DNA from 3 places in the Bacillus sp. WC2503 genome. Region 1 is predicted to be linked to each of the others. Evidence: riboswitches for the same ligand, from Rfam matches in the RefSeq annotation. Region 1 holds a riboswitch; each other region holds the start of a gene.
The links. A riboswitch is a leader RNA that binds a small molecule or an ion and turns the genes downstream of it on or off. The one in region 1 is predicted to bind S-adenosylmethionine.
Positions count from the first base shown of each region.

Region 2: another riboswitch for S-adenosylmethionine. It lies ahead of metI (cystathionine gamma-synthase/O-acetylhomoserine thiolyase); the one in region 1 lies ahead of ACUN26_RS25970 (cyclase family protein).
Region 3: another riboswitch for S-adenosylmethionine. It lies ahead of ACUN26_RS23460 (bifunctional O-acetylhomoserine aminocarboxypropyltransferase/cysteine synthase); the one in region 1 lies ahead of ACUN26_RS25970 (cyclase family protein).

Region 1 covers NZ_JBQYMD010000001.1:5,020,487-5,026,194, reverse strand. The annotation lists gene ACUN26_RS25985 (MFS transporter) at 1-527, shown strand, start outside; gene ACUN26_RS25980 (nucleotidyltransferase domain-containing protein) at 644-1,426, opposite strand; gene ACUN26_RS25975 (PRK06851 family protein) at 1,538-2,647, opposite strand; SAM riboswitch class I at 2,798-2,910, shown strand; gene ACUN26_RS25970 (cyclase family protein) at 2,996-3,628, shown strand; gene ACUN26_RS25965 (hypothetical protein) at 3,657-4,037, opposite strand; gene ACUN26_RS25960 (ATP-binding protein) at 4,268-5,494, opposite strand; gene ACUN26_RS25955 (hypothetical protein) at 5,637-5,708, opposite strand, start outside.
Region 2 covers NZ_JBQYMD010000001.1:3,491,508-3,497,215, reverse strand. The annotation lists gene ACUN26_RS17915 (IS4 family transposase) at 1-998, shown strand, start outside; gene ACUN26_RS17910 (hypothetical protein) at 1,419-1,568, shown strand; gene metC (cystathionine beta-lyase) at 1,938-3,101, opposite strand; gene metI (cystathionine gamma-synthase/O-acetylhomoserine thiolyase) at 3,098-4,210, opposite strand; SAM riboswitch class I at 4,306-4,415, opposite strand; SAM riboswitch class I at 4,618-4,727, shown strand; gene ACUN26_RS17895 (bifunctional homocysteine S-methyltransferase/methylenetetrahydrofolate reductase) at 4,798-5,708, shown strand, end outside.
Region 3 covers NZ_JBQYMD010000001.1:4,544,253-4,549,960, reverse strand. The annotation lists gene ACUN26_RS23480 (FMN-dependent NADH-azoreductase) at 47-673, shown strand; gene ACUN26_RS23475 (transcriptional regulator YeiL) at 733-1,404, opposite strand; gene ACUN26_RS23470 (YjjG family noncanonical pyrimidine nucleotidase) at 1,511-2,206, shown strand; gene ACUN26_RS23465 (chloride channel protein) at 2,404-3,633, opposite strand; SAM riboswitch class I at 3,945-4,049, shown strand; gene ACUN26_RS23460 (bifunctional O-acetylhomoserine aminocarboxypropyltransferase/cysteine synthase) at 4,142-5,440, shown strand; gene metA (homoserine O-acetyltransferase MetA) at 5,424-5,708, shown strand, end outside.

The DNA.
Region 1 (5,708 bases):
TTTTTTGGATCACTTATATAATGGGAATGTTTTTAATATACGGTTTAAATACTTGGTTACCACAGATGATGCGTCAGGCAGGATATCCTCTTGGATCTAGTTTATCATTTCTACTTATGCTAAATATTACTGCAGCTATCGGCGCATTATTTGCTGGGGCGATTGCCGATCGTATAGGAGCAAAAATTGTTATTAGCATCTCCTATCTTATGGCAGCCATATGTATTGGACTACTAACAATTAAACCATCTGTTACAATCATTTATCTTTTAATTGGTCTTGCTGGAATTGGATCAGTCGGTATTACTCAAATATTAAATGCTTATGTAACACAATACTTCCCATCACATATACGAGCTACCTCCTTAGGCTGGGGACTTGGACTTGGCCGAGTTGGTGCAATTGCTGGACCTATTCTTGTCGGTATTATTATGACAATGCAATATGACTTAGCATGGAATTTTTACTTATTCTCTTTTGCAGGTCTTATCGCAGCTATATCTGTTTTCTTTATTCCTACAAAATAAAGTGAAACTTTAATCAGTGTTGAGGTGCATCCCCAGCTGATTATTAGTCCACACCAATCAGGCGTTTACGGGCAGTAAGGCTCCCACAAATAGCGGGATAAAAAAAGAGCACAAATTTACTTGTGCTCTTTTTTATTTACTTCAAACAACATATTTCTAAATAGTGTATTCAAACTCTCAATATCAATCCCTAATCCCTTTTCAATCCCTTTCACGTATTGCTGATAATAATCAATTTGTTCTTCTAAAAATTGATTTAACACTTGAATTTTCAATCCAACATCTAATTCCGTACCCGCTTTTTTCTTTATTAACAACTTCTCAATCTCATTCAATACACTACGTTCTATAGATAGTTCTGTAATCAAACGATTAAATTCTACTGGAGGTAATGTCCCTTTCTCTTCTAGCCACTGACAAGCTAAAATAGGACGTAATACATAAAAGTACTTTTTCAACTTTACATTCTCGCCTTGCAAAAATTCACGATAATTTTTTGAAGCCATATGTAAGTAATGATATATCGTTGCTTTTGGATCAAAATTCTTTTCACTCATTTGCTGAAGCTGCTCTGGAAAGTTAGAGTTTTTCGAATAAAAAATTGGTGATCGAATCCACTCAAGTAAAGCTGGATTTGACTTCGCAAACAGTTGTAATGCCTTTTTAATATCCCAGCCACTTATATCTAAGTCATCACTAATTGGATATTCAATTACATCACGTTTATCATGAATTGATAAATACCATTCTACCGGATGTATATAAACAAACCTAACATCATAATCGCTATCTTTCGATGGAAATCCCCAAGCACGACTCCCCGATTCCACTGCAAATAAAATTTTCACATCATTCTCTTCTTCAATTCTTTCTAACTCTAATTCAATTTTTTCTCTCATTTCATACCATCCCCATTTTTTGATTATTTCCTTGGAAATTCGACAAATATACTATTAATTTTACTACACACTAAAATAACTGCCAGAATTTTTCTGACAGTTTAACAAAGACTATTTTTTCTTTTCAATTACAGTAGCGGTAATTCGTTCAAACTCTTTTTGAATTTCCTCTTTATATGCATCCACTTTTGAAAAATCCATGGCAGCAATATAAATTCGTTCTAATTTATCACGAACTGATTTTGCTTTTGCTAAGAAAGACATCGCCTCATTCATTTTTGCTTTATATTGAATGGAAACGTCACGAATTTCTGTAGCATACTTCTCATCCGTCCCCGGTTTAACAATAAGAGCATACATATCTATAATCTCATCACCCACGCGACTTGGAAAATATTCATGTGGTGCGGTACTATCAAAAATTGCAAATCCTAATTCTCTTACAATAACCATATCAAGACTATTCGGGTCAAATCCGCAATGATATACTTCAACGTCAAAACCTTTTTCTTCTGCTGCCTTCGATAACTTTTTGAGCATTGTTGATTTTCCAGAGCCCGGGCGTCCTTTTATAAAATAACGATGTGGCAATCCTTCTGTTAAATTAGGAACAAAATCAACTGCTCCTTTCGGTGTAGCAGCTCCTAAAAAACGATGTTTCACAATCGATTGTTGCCCCTTTTTATCTGCAAATAATTTCTGAATTAGCTGATCTGTTAGTTCATTTGCTTTATTAAAATCAATGTTATTAATATATATTTTCTCCCACTCATCATGTATAACTAATGCCTCTTTAAAACATCCGTAAGCAGATTTGAAAGCCTTGCTCGCTTCTGATACAAACCGTTCAATTTCTACCTTCTGCTTTCTTAATTTACCTGAGTCCCAAGCAACTCCTAAATTTATATACTCTTCAATAACTCCTGGCATTTTCGGCTCAATAACATGCGGTGATGTTCCATCAACAATTCCTACTTTTAATTTTGGAATAATCACCCCATCAACCGACTTATTATCAGAAGAACAATGCAAAAGCTCAATATCATATCCTTTTTCAACCCATTCACGACCTATTGCCTTAATTAAAGAAGATTTTCCCGTTCCTGGACCACCCTTTAAAATAAACAACCTATCTAGCCCTTTTAAATTCTCTTCGTATAAATTATGAAATCCTCTAGCTGTATTACCACCAGCATAATAATTTAACACATTCCCTGTCACTGCACTCACTCCTTCGCAACAGTCTACTTACATAAGCTACAATATGCGAGCAACTTTATTTGGGTGAACACCTAATTTGTATTGCATGAAAAAAGGAAATGAATTACAATTTAAATATCATGAATATTTCGAATTCCGAAACTGAATAAACCTTTATCAAGAGAGGCAGAGGGACCGGCCCTTTGAAGCCCAGCAACCTCAGTTTATAAGAACTGAATAGGTGCTAATTCCTGCAAAATGCATTGCATTTTGGAAGATAAAACGCAACTAGTATGTAAAGCCCATCTTTCTTGATCATGAAAGATGGGCTTTTTATTATTTGAAAAACATATATTGGAGGTATTTAAAATGAAAGTAATTGATCTATCACAAACGTTTGAAAATAATATGTCTCAATTTCCCGGAACACCAACAATCCAACTAGAAGCCATTACAAGCGTTGAAGAAACAGGATATCAAGTTACAGATTTCCATTCGGTCGTTCATGTCGGTACACATTGCGACGCTCCTGCGCATTTTATTTCTGGTGCAACAACGATTGATCAATTGCCCCTTGATCAGTTTGTAGGTGAAGCAGTTCTCATCGATGTCACTCATGTTCAAGAGAGAAAACTCCCTAAAGAAGTATTGCATAATGCCGACATAAAAAAAGACGATATTGTCATTTTCCATTCTAATCTATCTAATAAATGGAATACAGAAGCTTATGAGAAAGAAGCATTTTATCTTTCCGAAGAATTAGCTGAAGAACTAGTTGAATTAAAAGTAAAATCAGTCGGTTTAGATTTTATTTCTCCCGATGAGGTAACGACAGAAACATCACCCATTCATCACATACTGTTAGGCAATAATATTTTCTTAATTGAAAACTTAACAAATCTAGATGCTATTAAAGCGAAACGTTTCTTTTTCTCAGCAGCACCTTTAAAAATTAAAAATAGTGACGGTGCTTTCGCAAGGGCATTCGCTGTTATTTTTTAAAATATGGACTACAAAAAAGCAAAGATCATCACTGACCTTTGCTTCTATATTTTTTATTTACATTAAGGAAAAATTGTTCCAACCGGGGACGTACCCAAGCTAAATAATCTTTCTCTTTCTTCTTTGTACAAGCTATCTCTTCCCCATCTACCATTCCAACAAGTTCTAGCTCTAACAGTTGCCTCGTGAATGCTAGTATATTTACTTCTTCTGCTGGATACTCTTCTTTTAATTTCTCCTCAATTTCTCCCAATAAAAAACCGTCACGCATCATTGCCAATGCATCAATCCAAAGTGGCGGCATTTCATATTTTTCTCCTGTAATTGTATCTTTTACAATATAATTCTTTTGCTCTTTTCGAAATTGAATCGTGTGTAAGCATACAGTCGAATTTAATGTTAATTCCATCAATACCACCTCTTTCATCATATCTGCATAGAAAAAAGGATGCGCGGGCACCCCTTCTTTTCTTTTCATAACACTACCGAACCGTTACATGAGTAACCAATCTCATGTCGATATTTTCCTCCATTATAAACGAAGTATTTTATAAAAAAAACCCTTCTTGAAACATTTTATTAAATGTTTATATTTACACAAGAAGAACACTTTTCTGAAAAATATTTTCTTCTACTTCGCTACATCGTCGGTAAATAAATTTCCACTTTCGTTCCCACACCCATACTACTTTGAATCGTGATACTCCCTTGATGTTCTTTAATAATTTTATATGTAATCATTAAACCAAGCCCTGTACCATTCTCCTTCGTTGTGTAAAAAGCCTTTCCAATCTTCTCTAATTTTCCTGCCTCTATACCAAATCCTTGATCCTCGACAGCAATACACAAATACCCCTTAGTTTTTTCATATGCCCGAATATGAATATCCCCACCTTCTGGCATTGATTCTATTCCGTTTTTAATAATATTTAACAACACTTGTTTTAATTGTTTATCATCACCGTTTATAACGGGTAAGTTTCCATCTATTTGCAAATAAACTTTCACTTTATATTGACTCGCATAACTTTCCATTAACTGCACAACATATAAAAGGATTTCCCGTATGTTACACCATTCATAATTTGTTGGTTTCGGTTTTCCTAATAACATCAATTCGCTAACAAATCCGTTAATTCTCTCAATTTCTTGTAACATTATTTCATAGCTCATCATATCTTCAGGGTTTCTTTCTTTTTGCATTTGCGTAAACCCCTTCAAAGCCGTTAATGGATTTCGGATTTCATGCGCAATTGTTGTAGACATAGTCCCAATTACAGCTAAATTTTCCGTCTCTTTCATATTGTTCATCATTTCAACAACCGTTCTTACATAAGATTGAAATCGTTTCAACAAAGAATGTGAAATAATGAAATAGAATACACATAAGACAAGCGGAATCACAACTTTTAGATCTTGTAGTATCAATGTAAAAAGTACGTACTTTCCAATTACACTAAAGGAAACTAAATAAAAATATTTTCTGTTCACGAAAACCGGTGCAAATAAAATTAATAACATTTCTACCATACTACCATGTTCAAAAGCTCTATCCGTTCGCAAATAAATCATTAAATTATTTATAAGATTGATAAACATGTAGCCAAATAAAAATAAATATTTTATAGAATATACATAACCTCTTTTTTGAAGATACATTGAAATAGGGAATAATGCTATTACAAATATATATACGCCTATCCCAAGGCTTCCTTCTGGCCATCCTACCGTTGTTCCATTAATATTCATAGCAGGATATACAAAATAATATATAGCGTCATATGAAAAAAATATAATATAGAATAATAATATAAATACCTTTAAAGCTTTTCTTTCTTCATAAATCAAGCTCTTGTATTTGTTCATATAAAAACTCCCCTTGATCGATACGAAAAAAAATCCCCACCGTTATCTCCTTAAATTATAAGTATGAAATTGCTTTCAGGGCAATACGTAACCTTATAATACTAAAAAGGAAGGAGACTTCTCCTTCCTTTCTAGTCACAACTTATATCCATCTGACCCTATCATGTAGCAGTCCATCCGTAAAATCATTATGCCCTATTACAAAATCCTTCAT
Region 2 (5,708 bases), 1.5 Mb from region 1:
GAAGTAGCCATACGGCAGGAGTTAAAATTCAATTGGAGTATGACCTATTGAGTGGAAAGTTCCTGCACGTTTATGTAGGAGAAGGAAGAGAAAATGATAAAACCTTTGGTTCAACAAGCCTACAAACCATTCAACCAAAAGACTTGTACATAAGAGATTTAGGCTATTTCGACTTACATGACTTACAGAAGATCCATGATAAAGGAGCTTACTATGTCTCACGTTTGAAATTAAATTCTCGAATCTATTGTAAGAATGATCAGCCAGAGTATTTTCGAAATGGGACCGTGAAGAAAGGAACACTCTATATTCAGTTAGATATGGAAGAACTCATGAATCAATTGTCCCCTGGTCAAACAATGGAGATTCCAGAGGTATACATTGGACAGTATCAAAAATTACCAGCTCGTGTTATTATTCATCGATTAACAAAGGAACAAACAGAAAAAAGGTTGAAAGAACAAACCAAAAGAGAAAAAAAGAAAGGTATTATCTACAAAGAACGGAGTAAACGGTTGAGTGGAATCAATGTGTATATTACGAATCTTTCTGCAGAAAATGTTCCAACGGAACATATCCATGACTTCTATTCATTACGTTGGCAAATTGAAATTTTATTTAAAACATGGAAATCTTTCTTTCAAATTAACCAGTGTAAAGAAATCAAGAAAGAACGCTTAGAATGCCATTTATATGGGCAACTCATTAGTATTTTACTCTGTTCATCGACGATGTTTAAAATGCGTCAGTTACTCTTGGATAAGAAAAAGAAAGAGCTAAGTGAATACAAATCCATCTATATGATAAAGAATTATTATCTATTGTTTTATGAAGGATTACAAAAGGACATTCATGAATTATTAAAAGTTTTACTGCGTTTGTTTTATCTTTTAGAGAAAAATGGGCGGAAATCTCACCGGTACGAAAAGAAAACCGTCTTTGATATCTTAGGTGTTGTGTATGATTATACGTTGTCACAAAGTTTCAAAGTTGTATAATATTTTTTGAAATACCTATTTAATAGGCTTATTTGTTATGCCCATCTTTAATACAGTCGTAGAAATTTAAAGAAATAACTCTCACATATACCCTCTTAGCACCCTTAACTTGATGGTGATGGGGTAGAGTCAAGAAAATACGCATTTACAACGATAAGTATTTTGATACAAGTCTTATGAGACATTATGAGGTCTAATTGAAAGGTGATTGGATTATGTACCGATAGGTTTTACTCTATTGAGATTGTGAAGTTTCCTACTTAGACTAACGGGGCAGGTTAGTTAGATAAAGGGATATTTGGATTAAGATAGATGTAAGTAGAAAAACTACTAAAGTAATAAGATTTTCTTCAGTAAAATAAGGTATATTATATTTGTTGAATAGATTCTCTGTAAAGACAAGAAAAGTAGGTGAACAAAGTGGGCAAATATCAATTGGATTACAAAAGTCAGGTAGCTGTGGCAAAGTTTCATGAAAAACAGACGCCTGCCAAATTTGATAAAAAGCAGCAACTTGAAAAATTGCGTGCGGAGTATTTGAAAAAGAAGCAAAAACAAACAGATAAATAATATGTTTTGTTTGTCTGATTGTTTTGTATTCGGTGTAAACAAAAGGAAATAGGTAAGTTATTCATCGTTCAAATATATACAGGCTATTTTTTCAAACATCTTTCTTAATGAACTAACGCATGCGTTAGTTCATTAAGAATAAATAAAAAAGTCGATTCCTTGAGAGGGGAATCGGCTTTTTTTAATAAGTGATATTTCCTTAGCGTTGTAAATCCGCATTTTCCTGACGCTACCCCTCATTAGACTAACGAGGAGGATGGTTGAAGAAGACAAAAAAATTTGAGTACAAAAAGAAAAAACACTAAAAAGAATATACTAAACCGCATAAAAAGAAGATATGAGAACTTAATCTCATATCTTCTTTTCTCTCTACGCATTTACAGGTTCTTCTACATAAGAGAGGGCATTTTCAAAATCGGATATTAAATCGTTAACATTTTCAAGACCGACTGATAAGCGAAGTAATGAATTAGAGATACCTCTTTCATCACGAGCTTTTTGCGACAGTGCGGCGTGGGACATTTTAGCTGGGTAGGAAAGAATCGATTCGACAGCTCCTAAACTCACTGCAAAAACAGGTAATTTTACTTTTGATAAAAATTGGCGGAGTGCATCTTCTGACTGCAAAGTAAACGATAAGACCGCTCCAGCTGACGTTGCTTGAGATTGTTGAATATTAAATCCAAGATGTGTTTGTAATCCCGGATAATAGACATTTTGTACTTTAGCATGCTCTTGTAAATAGTGTGCAATTTTATTGGCATTTGCAGCTGAGTGCTCAAGACGTACATGTAATGTTTTTAGACCGCGAAGTACGAGAGAACAATCTTGAGGTCCTAAAATAGCGCCAAATGCATTTTGTAAAAATCCAAGCTTTTGAGCGAGTTCGGCATCTTTTACGACCGTTAATCCGGCAGTAACATCACTGTGACCAGCAATAAATTTTGTAGCACTATGAAGAACGACATCGGCGCCAAGATCAAGTGGCTTCTGGAATAATGGTGTCAAAAAAGTATTATCAACAAATGTAAGAGCACCAATAGATTTTGCGAGTTTAGAAACCTCGCGAATATCTGTTACTTTTAAAAGTGGGTTAGATGGTGTTTCTACATAAAAGAGTTTCGTATTCGATTTAATATTTTGCTTTATTTCTTCTAAATTGGTCATATCAACAAATGTATGTGAAACACCGTAACGGGAGAGTACTTCAGTTATAATTCGATAAGTGCCTCCGTATACGTCTTCTGAAATGAGAACGTGATCGCCTTGTGAAAGAAGGAGAAAAGCAGTAGAAATCGCTGCAATGCCTGAGGCAAAGGCGAATCCTTTTGTTCCGCCTTCTAATAAAGCAATGATATCTTCCAGAGCTTCACGAGTTGGATTTCCAGATCGGCTATAGTCGTATTTGCCAAAAGTATCTACATCAAACTGGTGAAATGTTGATGTGTTATAAATGGGAACGTTAACAGCTCCTGTTTGTGCATCGTGTTTATATTGGTTGTGTAGTAAGAGTGTATCTATAGAATAACTCATATTCTCACACCTTCTTTTACAAGTTTAATGGCTTGATTTAAGTCTTGAATTAAATCATTACTGTTTTCAATGCCGACGGAGAATCGAAGAAGACGATTACATACACCGTTCGCCGTTCTGATTTCTTCTGGAATATCAGCATGTGTTTGCGTTGCTGGATAAGTCATTAAACTTTCTACACCACCAAGACTTTCGGCAAATGTGATTAAGGATAAAGATTGTAAGAATGGATTAATCCAAGCTTCATCTTTAAGTCGGAATGAAATCATACCGCCTCTCCCTGGATAAAAGACATCTGTCACACCATCCTCATCATTTAAATAAGCAACAACTGCTTTCGCATTTTCTTCATGTTGTTTCATGCGAAGCGCTAAAGTTTTCATACCACGAATTAATAGCCATGAGTCAAATGGGCTTAAGACAGCACCGGAGGCATTATGATAATGAGCGATTTCCTCACAAAGTTCCTTTCCTTTTGCAACGACAAGTCCGCTTAATACATCATTATGCCCACCTAAATATTTCGTTGCACTATGAAGTACGATGTCAGCACCTTCTGTTAATGGCTGCTGTATATAAGGCGTGTAGAATGTATTGTCTACGATAAGAAGTAGTCTGTGTCTTTTCGCTACAGTTGCGACAGCGGCAATATCAGTAACTTGCATTAATGGATTAGTCGGAGTTTCTATGAAAATAGCCTTCGTTTCAGTTGTGATAGCTTGCTCAATCTGTTTAATAGATTGTGTATTTACGTATCTACATCGAACATTCCACTTTTTTTCGTGTTCGGAAAATAAGCGATACGTTCCCCCGTATAAATCTTCGGATACAATAAGTTCATCTCCAGAACGGAATAATGAAAGGACGAGGAGAACAGCTGCCATACCTGAACTACAGGCATAACCTTGTTGGCCATATTCTAAGTCTGCGATTGCCTGTTCTAAAAGACCACGAGTTGGATTTCCAGTTCGTGAATAGTCAAAGCCGGTAGATTTACCAAGTCCTTCGTGACGATAAGCGGTTGAGAAATAAACGGGTGGATTAACAGTTCCTGTTGTAGTTTCGCTACGATTTCCGATTTGTGCTAGTTTTGTTTCGATAGTTGACATGTAAAAATTCCTCCTTTTTAAATTGAACCAGTAGTTGAATATAAAATAAAAAAAAGCCTTCTAAGAAGAAGGCTTTCGGATTGAATAGAGTCTTCTTCTCATCTGTCAAATCTTTCACAATTTGCTGGAATTAGCACCTTATTAACAAATGTTAATGGTTGCTGAGGCGTCATAGGGCCAGTCCCTCTACCTCTCTAGATAAGAATGTTCGTATGAAATTTTTATTATGTTTTTAACTTTACAGCAAAAGTTAATTGAATTGCAACTTTATTTTAAATAATTTTTATTTTTCCGCAAGTGTCATTGACTTTTATATTTGTGCATGCTAAATTTATAAAAAATTAACAAACATTGTTAAAAGGGGAACGCATTTCCTTTTAGCTACATAAATAAAATAATAAAGACAACTCTTATTGAGAGCGGTGGAGGGAAAGGCCCTGTGAAACCCGGCAACCTTCAAACGAAATGTTTGAAACGGTGCTAATACCTGCAAAACGAATGTTTTGCATAATAAGAGGCGGAACAATTATGTCCCCCTCTTCAAAGTGAAGAGGGGGTTTTTATATTGATAGAAATGAGGGAGATTCGTGAAATTACTAGATTTATTATCAAAAGGAATTGTAATAGGTGATGGTGCGGTTGGAACGTTATTACATTCACATGGTTTGCAAAGTAGTTTTGAAGAATTGAATGTATCTGATCCAGACCTAATTATATCGATTCATAAACAATATGTAGCTGCTGGTGCAGATGTGATTCAAACAAATACGTATGGAGCAAATGAGGCGAAATTACGTATGTATGGCTTAGAAAATCAAGTTGTTCAAATTAATAAAGCGGCAGTGAAGCTTGCGAAAGCATCTGTTACAAACAGAAATGCAATTTTAGGAACAATCGGTGGTATGAAACATATCGGAGCTGTCACAACGACTGATATGGAGCGAGAATTTATGCTACTTGAACAGGCAGGTGCTTTACTAGAAGAACAGGTTGATGGATTACTATTAGAAACTTTTTACGATGAATTTGAATTACTTCATGCCGTTAAAGTATTGCGTAAGCAAACGAATATTCCGATTGTTGCTCAAGTAGCGTTACATGAAGCAGGTACGACTCAAAATGGAAATGATGTCAATGAAATATTAAAACAGCTTATAGATTACGGTGCAAATGTTGTTGGATTGAACTGTCAACTAGGGCCACTTCATATGACGGAAGCTTTCAAAATGATATCGATTCCGCAGAATGGCTATTTATCAGCATACCCAAATGCAGGTCTCCCAAATTATGTGGAGGGACGTTACGTATATGAGGGAAGCCCAGCTTATTTCGAAGCGATGACACCGAAATTTATTGAGCAAGGTATTCGGTTATTGGGTGGTTGTTGTGGTACGACTCCAGAACATATTCAAAGTATGAAGCGCGCTGTTGCGAATGTTACACCTGTAATAGAAAAAGACACAATTCAAAGACCGAAAGTAGTTCATACACACGAGAA
Region 3 (5,708 bases), 480 kb from region 1:
TAAAAACATATAACAACGTAAGAGTGAGTATTAGGAGGAAGAAATAATGGCAACAGTTTTATTCGTAAAAGCAAACAATCGTCCAGCGGAACAAGCAGTTAGTGTGAAATTATATGAGGCATTTTTAGCAAACTATAAAGAAGCACATCCAAATGATACAGTAGTAGAACTTGATTTATATAAAGAAGAATTACCATATGTAGGCGTAGACATGATTAATGGTACATTCAAAGCAGGTAAAGGATTTGATTTAACGGAAGAGGAAGCAAAGGCAGTAGCAGTTGCTGATAAGTACTTAAATCAATTTTTAGAAGCTGATAAAGTTGTTTTCGGTTTCCCATTATGGAACTTAACGATTCCAGCAGTATTGCACACGTATATTGATTATTTAAACCGTGCTGGTAAAACGTTTAAATATACACCAGAAGGTCCAGTTGGACTTATTGGAGATAAAAAAATCGCATTATTAAACGCACGCGGTGGCGTATATTCTGAAGGTCCAGCGGCTGAAGTAGAAATGGCCGTTAAATATGTAGCAAGTATGATGGGCTTCTTCGGTGCAACAAACATGGAAACAGTGGTTATTGAAGGACATAACCAATTCCCAGATAAAGCAGAAGAAATCATTACTGCGGGTCTTGAAGAAGCAGCTAAAGTAGCAAGCAAATTTTAATTGAAATTATAATCGCCACTCAAAGAAACAGCATTAACATAAACGTTAATGCTGTTTCTTTATATTTTTAACTCATCAGCAAGTTTTTCTAATTGACTTCGATCTTGTATATAATATGTTCGGCCTTCTTTTTTTAAATAATTTTGCTGGCAAAACTGGTTTAATACGTATAAAAGGTGACGATAACTGACGTTTAAGTATTCTGAGGCTTCGGTATGTTTTTCGGTATAGCAATTATTTTGTTCTGTTAATAGAATAAACGCCGCTAATCGATTTTCGAACGGATAACTATTGTTTTTTGCATAACTTTCTGTTCGGGCAATTGTTTTTTCGCCAATGAATTTGCATAGTTTCTGTAAAAAGGTAGCATCTTGCAATAAAAGATGCTGACAATCTTTAAGAGGAAGTGCTAAGCAAATACAATCATCGATTACCTCAACTGCTTTAGTAAAGGATTCTACACCAATTAATCCTAATTCTCCAATGAACGAAGGTGCTTGAATAAAGTTAATTAATGAAACCTTTCCGTTTTTGTGACTCATATATATTTTTGCTTTCCCAGAAATTAAATAATAAAGATAAGGGAAATCAACCCCTTCAGTACATATCTTTTCTTTCTTTTGAAAGGAATGTAGCTCAGCATACGGTAAGACATCAAAAGAAAAAAGAGTGTGGAGATTGTAAGTTTGCATGTAATGAGAAATTTCTTCGTTGTTTTTGCTGACTTTCATATTTTCACCTCATATTTAGTATGAGATATCGCCTATTATTTTTACAAGAAAGAATGATACGATTTACTTAAATTTGTTTTTGTAGAAAAGAGAGTGTGAGGGGTTTATGAAAAAATATAAAACATTGTTGTTTGATGTAGATGATACACTGTTAGATTTCCAGAAGACGGAGAAAGTGGCATTACGTATGCTTTTTGAGGAGAAAGGGATTCCTCTAACTAGTGAGGTTGAAGCGCGTTATAAAAAAGTTAATAAAGGTCTTTGGGATGTTTTTGAAAAAGGCGAAATCAACCGCGATGAAGTTGTAAATACACGGTTTTCCATTTTATTCAAAGAGTACGGGGAAGAAGTAGATGGGATATTATTCGAAAATAATTACCGTAGCTACTTAGAAGAAGGAAATCAACTCATACAAGGTGCATTTGAATTTATAAATCAAATTCAAAATGAGTATGATTTATATATAGTGACAAACGGCGTTTCTAAGACGCAAGATAAACGTTTACGTAATGCAGGGTTACATTCATTGTTTAAAGGTATTTTTGTTTCTGAAGATACAGGTTTTCAAAAGCCGATGAAAGAGTATTTTGAGTATGTTTTTGAACGGATTCCTAACTTTGCTTCTGAAGAAGGGCTTATTATTGGGGATTCATTAAGCGCCGATATTAAAGGTGGATATGTAGCGGGAATTGATACTTGTTGGTTTAATCCAGAAAAGAAATTAAATGATAGCGAGATTGTGCCAACATATGAAGTGCATAGTTTTGAAGATTTATACGCTCTATTGAAGCGGCATGTATAACAAAAATAGGCAGTGGAATTTTTGTCCCTACTGCCTACTTTTATCCCGCTATTTGCCGGGCAGTAAGACCCACACCTCAAAATTCAGCGGAAGCAAAGAAGTTAGGTGGGGGTCGGGCTGCCCGTAAACGCCCGATTGGTGAAGGCTAATAATCAGTGGGGATGAACAAAACCCCCACTGATTAAAGTTTCACTTTATTAATTTGTAGTTTCGTTCCGTTTAGGAAGCGGAAATGCATTACCAATCGCTGCTGCCCCGAGCATTGGTAATAGTAAATTAAGCGGGAAAAACATAAGTAATAGCAAAGTTATAGCTATTGGCTTTCGTAACGCATAGCTCGAAATCGCTGTCGTTACGATGGCCACAGATGCTACTGGATCTATAGGAAGAATAGAAGCTATAGCGTATCCAATACTTGACCCTGAAAATATAATTGGGAAAATATGTCCACCACGCCACCCCGTATTTAAACAAACGGCAGTAATGCATAGCTTTAAAACTCCTGAAAGAAGTAGTATCCAAAAGGATAAATGCCCCCATTCAACAACTAATTCTTTTAATTGATGTTCCCCTGAAAATAATGTGTACGGAAGAAAAGTGCCTACAATTCCTAATAAAATACCACCGATAATTCCAAGTGTAATTTTGTACTTTGTAAAAGGATGAATTAACTTCTCTAATATGAATTCTAATTTGAAATAAAAGAAACCAATTATAGCACCAATACTAGCAAGCGGGAGAAATGCGATCCATTCATTGAAAGAAAGTGAACCTTCTCCAAAATCAACAATAAAGGATCCTCGATTATCGAGTTTACTCAGTAGTAAATAAACAGAAAAACCTGCAAAAGTAGTAGTTAAGTATACAATTGCTTTTTTTCTTTTAGAAAATTCGTTAATTTGCTCACTCTCATTTTCATTTGGGGCCAAGTAACCGAATAATGGTGCATTAAAAATGACACTTAAAGTAGCACCAATTCCAACCTCTGTTAGTTCATTCATTCCCTTTAAAGCAAATTTAAAGCGATCACCAACCCATGTGCAAAGTCCGCCAATAATTCCAACAAGTGCGGCTTCTGGACCGAGACTAGCCCCAAATATTAAGACAATAATCGCAGTTAAAGTAGCTTGATGGACAAAACGGTATTCAATCCTACCTGTTTTTTTATATTCATCCATAACCTCTGGCATAAGACGTGGATATGTACCAAAGTATTTTTGTGATAAACCAACAAGAATCCCGCCGATTGTGGTTACGCAAAGGGTGTAATAAGGGGGGGAAGAGAAAACGCTAGGTAAATAACCCCAAATAAAATGGATTCCGATATTTATCGTAACTAAAAATAGCCAGACTGTAGCGCCTACTATGGATCCTAGAAGAATGCCATATAAGACGATTATATAATGCATGTCTTTTGTATTTGTCATGTTATACCTCCGTTATGCAAGTCTTAGTAGGAAAAGGTTGCAGATGTTAGTGTGAAATGGATTGAATATGTATAGTATCTTTTTGAGAGGATTGCTTATTCAATATGTAGGGCGATTTTTTGAATTTATAGTTTAAGTTACTTATTTAATTTTATAGATTGATTTGAGTTTTTTAAAGGTCTTTTTTGAAATAGAATGGAATATATTTCTTTTGTTGCTTTCTATAAAACTGTTAACATTTATTTTAGAACATTCGGAAAAATCGATTGACATTAGGAAATTATTGCTATAAAATCAACGGTAATTGCATAGTCTTATCAAGAAAAGGTGGAGGGACAGGCCCGATGAAACCTTGGCAACAGCCGTATAACGGAATTGTGCCAAATCCTGCAGGTAATAATCCTGAGAGATAAGAAAGAGCCTTTAGAGCGTGTTTTTAAACTGCTCCTTTCTTATTTTCAGGAAAGGGGCAGTTTTTTATTTTGTATAAAAGAAAGGAGAATGAGAGATGGGAGAATCATGGGGAAAAGGAACGATTTGTGTGCAAGGTGGCTATACACCAAAGAATGGTGAACCACGTGTTTTGCCGCTTTATCAAAGTACAACGTATAAATACGATACGTCGGATGATTTAGCAGCACTATTTAATTTAGAGGCAGAAGGATATATATATACGCGTATTGGCAATCCTACTCTAGCTGCATTCGAGCAGAAGTTATCAGATTTAGAAGGCGGTGTAGGAGCGGTTGCAACAGCTTCTGGGCAGGCAGCCATTATGCTAGCAGTTTTAAATATTTGTAGTAGTGGAGATCATCTTCTTTGTTCTTCAACAGTTTACGGGGGGACGTTTAATTTATTTGGAGTAAGTTTACGTAAGCTTGGCATTGATGTTACGTTCTTTAATCCAAATTTAGCAGCAGATGAAATTGTGGCACTTGCTAATGATAAGACGAAACTCATCTATGCAGAATCGTTAGGAAATCCAGCAATGAACGTTTTAAATTTCAAAGAATTTTCAGATGCAGCCAAAGAGCTGGAAGTACCTTTTATCGTTGATAACACATTAGCGACTCCTTATTTATGCCAAGCGTTCGAACATGGAGCAAATATTATTGTTCATTCTACGACGAAATATATTGATGGGCATGCAAGCTCTTTAGGTGGCATTGTAATTGATGGAGGAAATTTTGATTGGACAAAAGGGAAATATCCTGAGCTTGTTGAACCAGATCCAAGTTATCACGGCGTAAGCTATGTTCAAAACTTTGGGGCAGCAGCTTATATTGTGAAAGCACGTGTTCAGCTGTTAAGAGACTATGGAAATTGTATGAGCCCATTCAATGCGTATATTAGCAATATTGGCTTAGAAACACTGCATTTACGAATGGAGCGTCATAGCGAAAATGCTCTCGCAGTTGCCAAGTGGCTTGCTAACCATGAACGTATTGAATGGGTGAGTTATCCGGGGTTAGATAGTAATGAAAATTACTCGTTAGCACAAAAGTATTTGAAAAAAGGTGCTAGTGGAGTTTTAACTTTCGGTATTAAAGGTGGATTAGAAGCAGCAAAAGAATTTATCGCAAATGTAAAACTAGCGACTCTCGTAACGCATGTAGCTGATGCAAGAACTTGTGTTATACATCCTGCTAGTACGACGCATAGACAATTAAGTGCTGAAGATCAGCGTTTAGCTGGTGTTACATCTGATTTAATTCGTTTATCGGTTGGTATAGAAGATGTTTCTGATATTATTGCAGATTTAGAAGCGGCATTAGTCGGAGGCAAACAACATGCCGATCATAATTGATAAAGACTTACCAGCTCGTAAAGTATTGCAAAAAGAAAATATTTTTGTAATGACGAAGGAACGAGCAGAAACACAAGATATTCGGGCATTGAAAATTGCTATATTAAATTTAATGCCAACGAAGCAAGACACAGAGGCACAATTACTTCGATTAATTGGAAATACACCATTGCAATTAGATGTTCATTTGCTTCATATGGAATCACATCTGTCTCGTAATGTAGCGCAGGACCATTTAACAAGCTTTTATAAAACGTTTCGTGATATT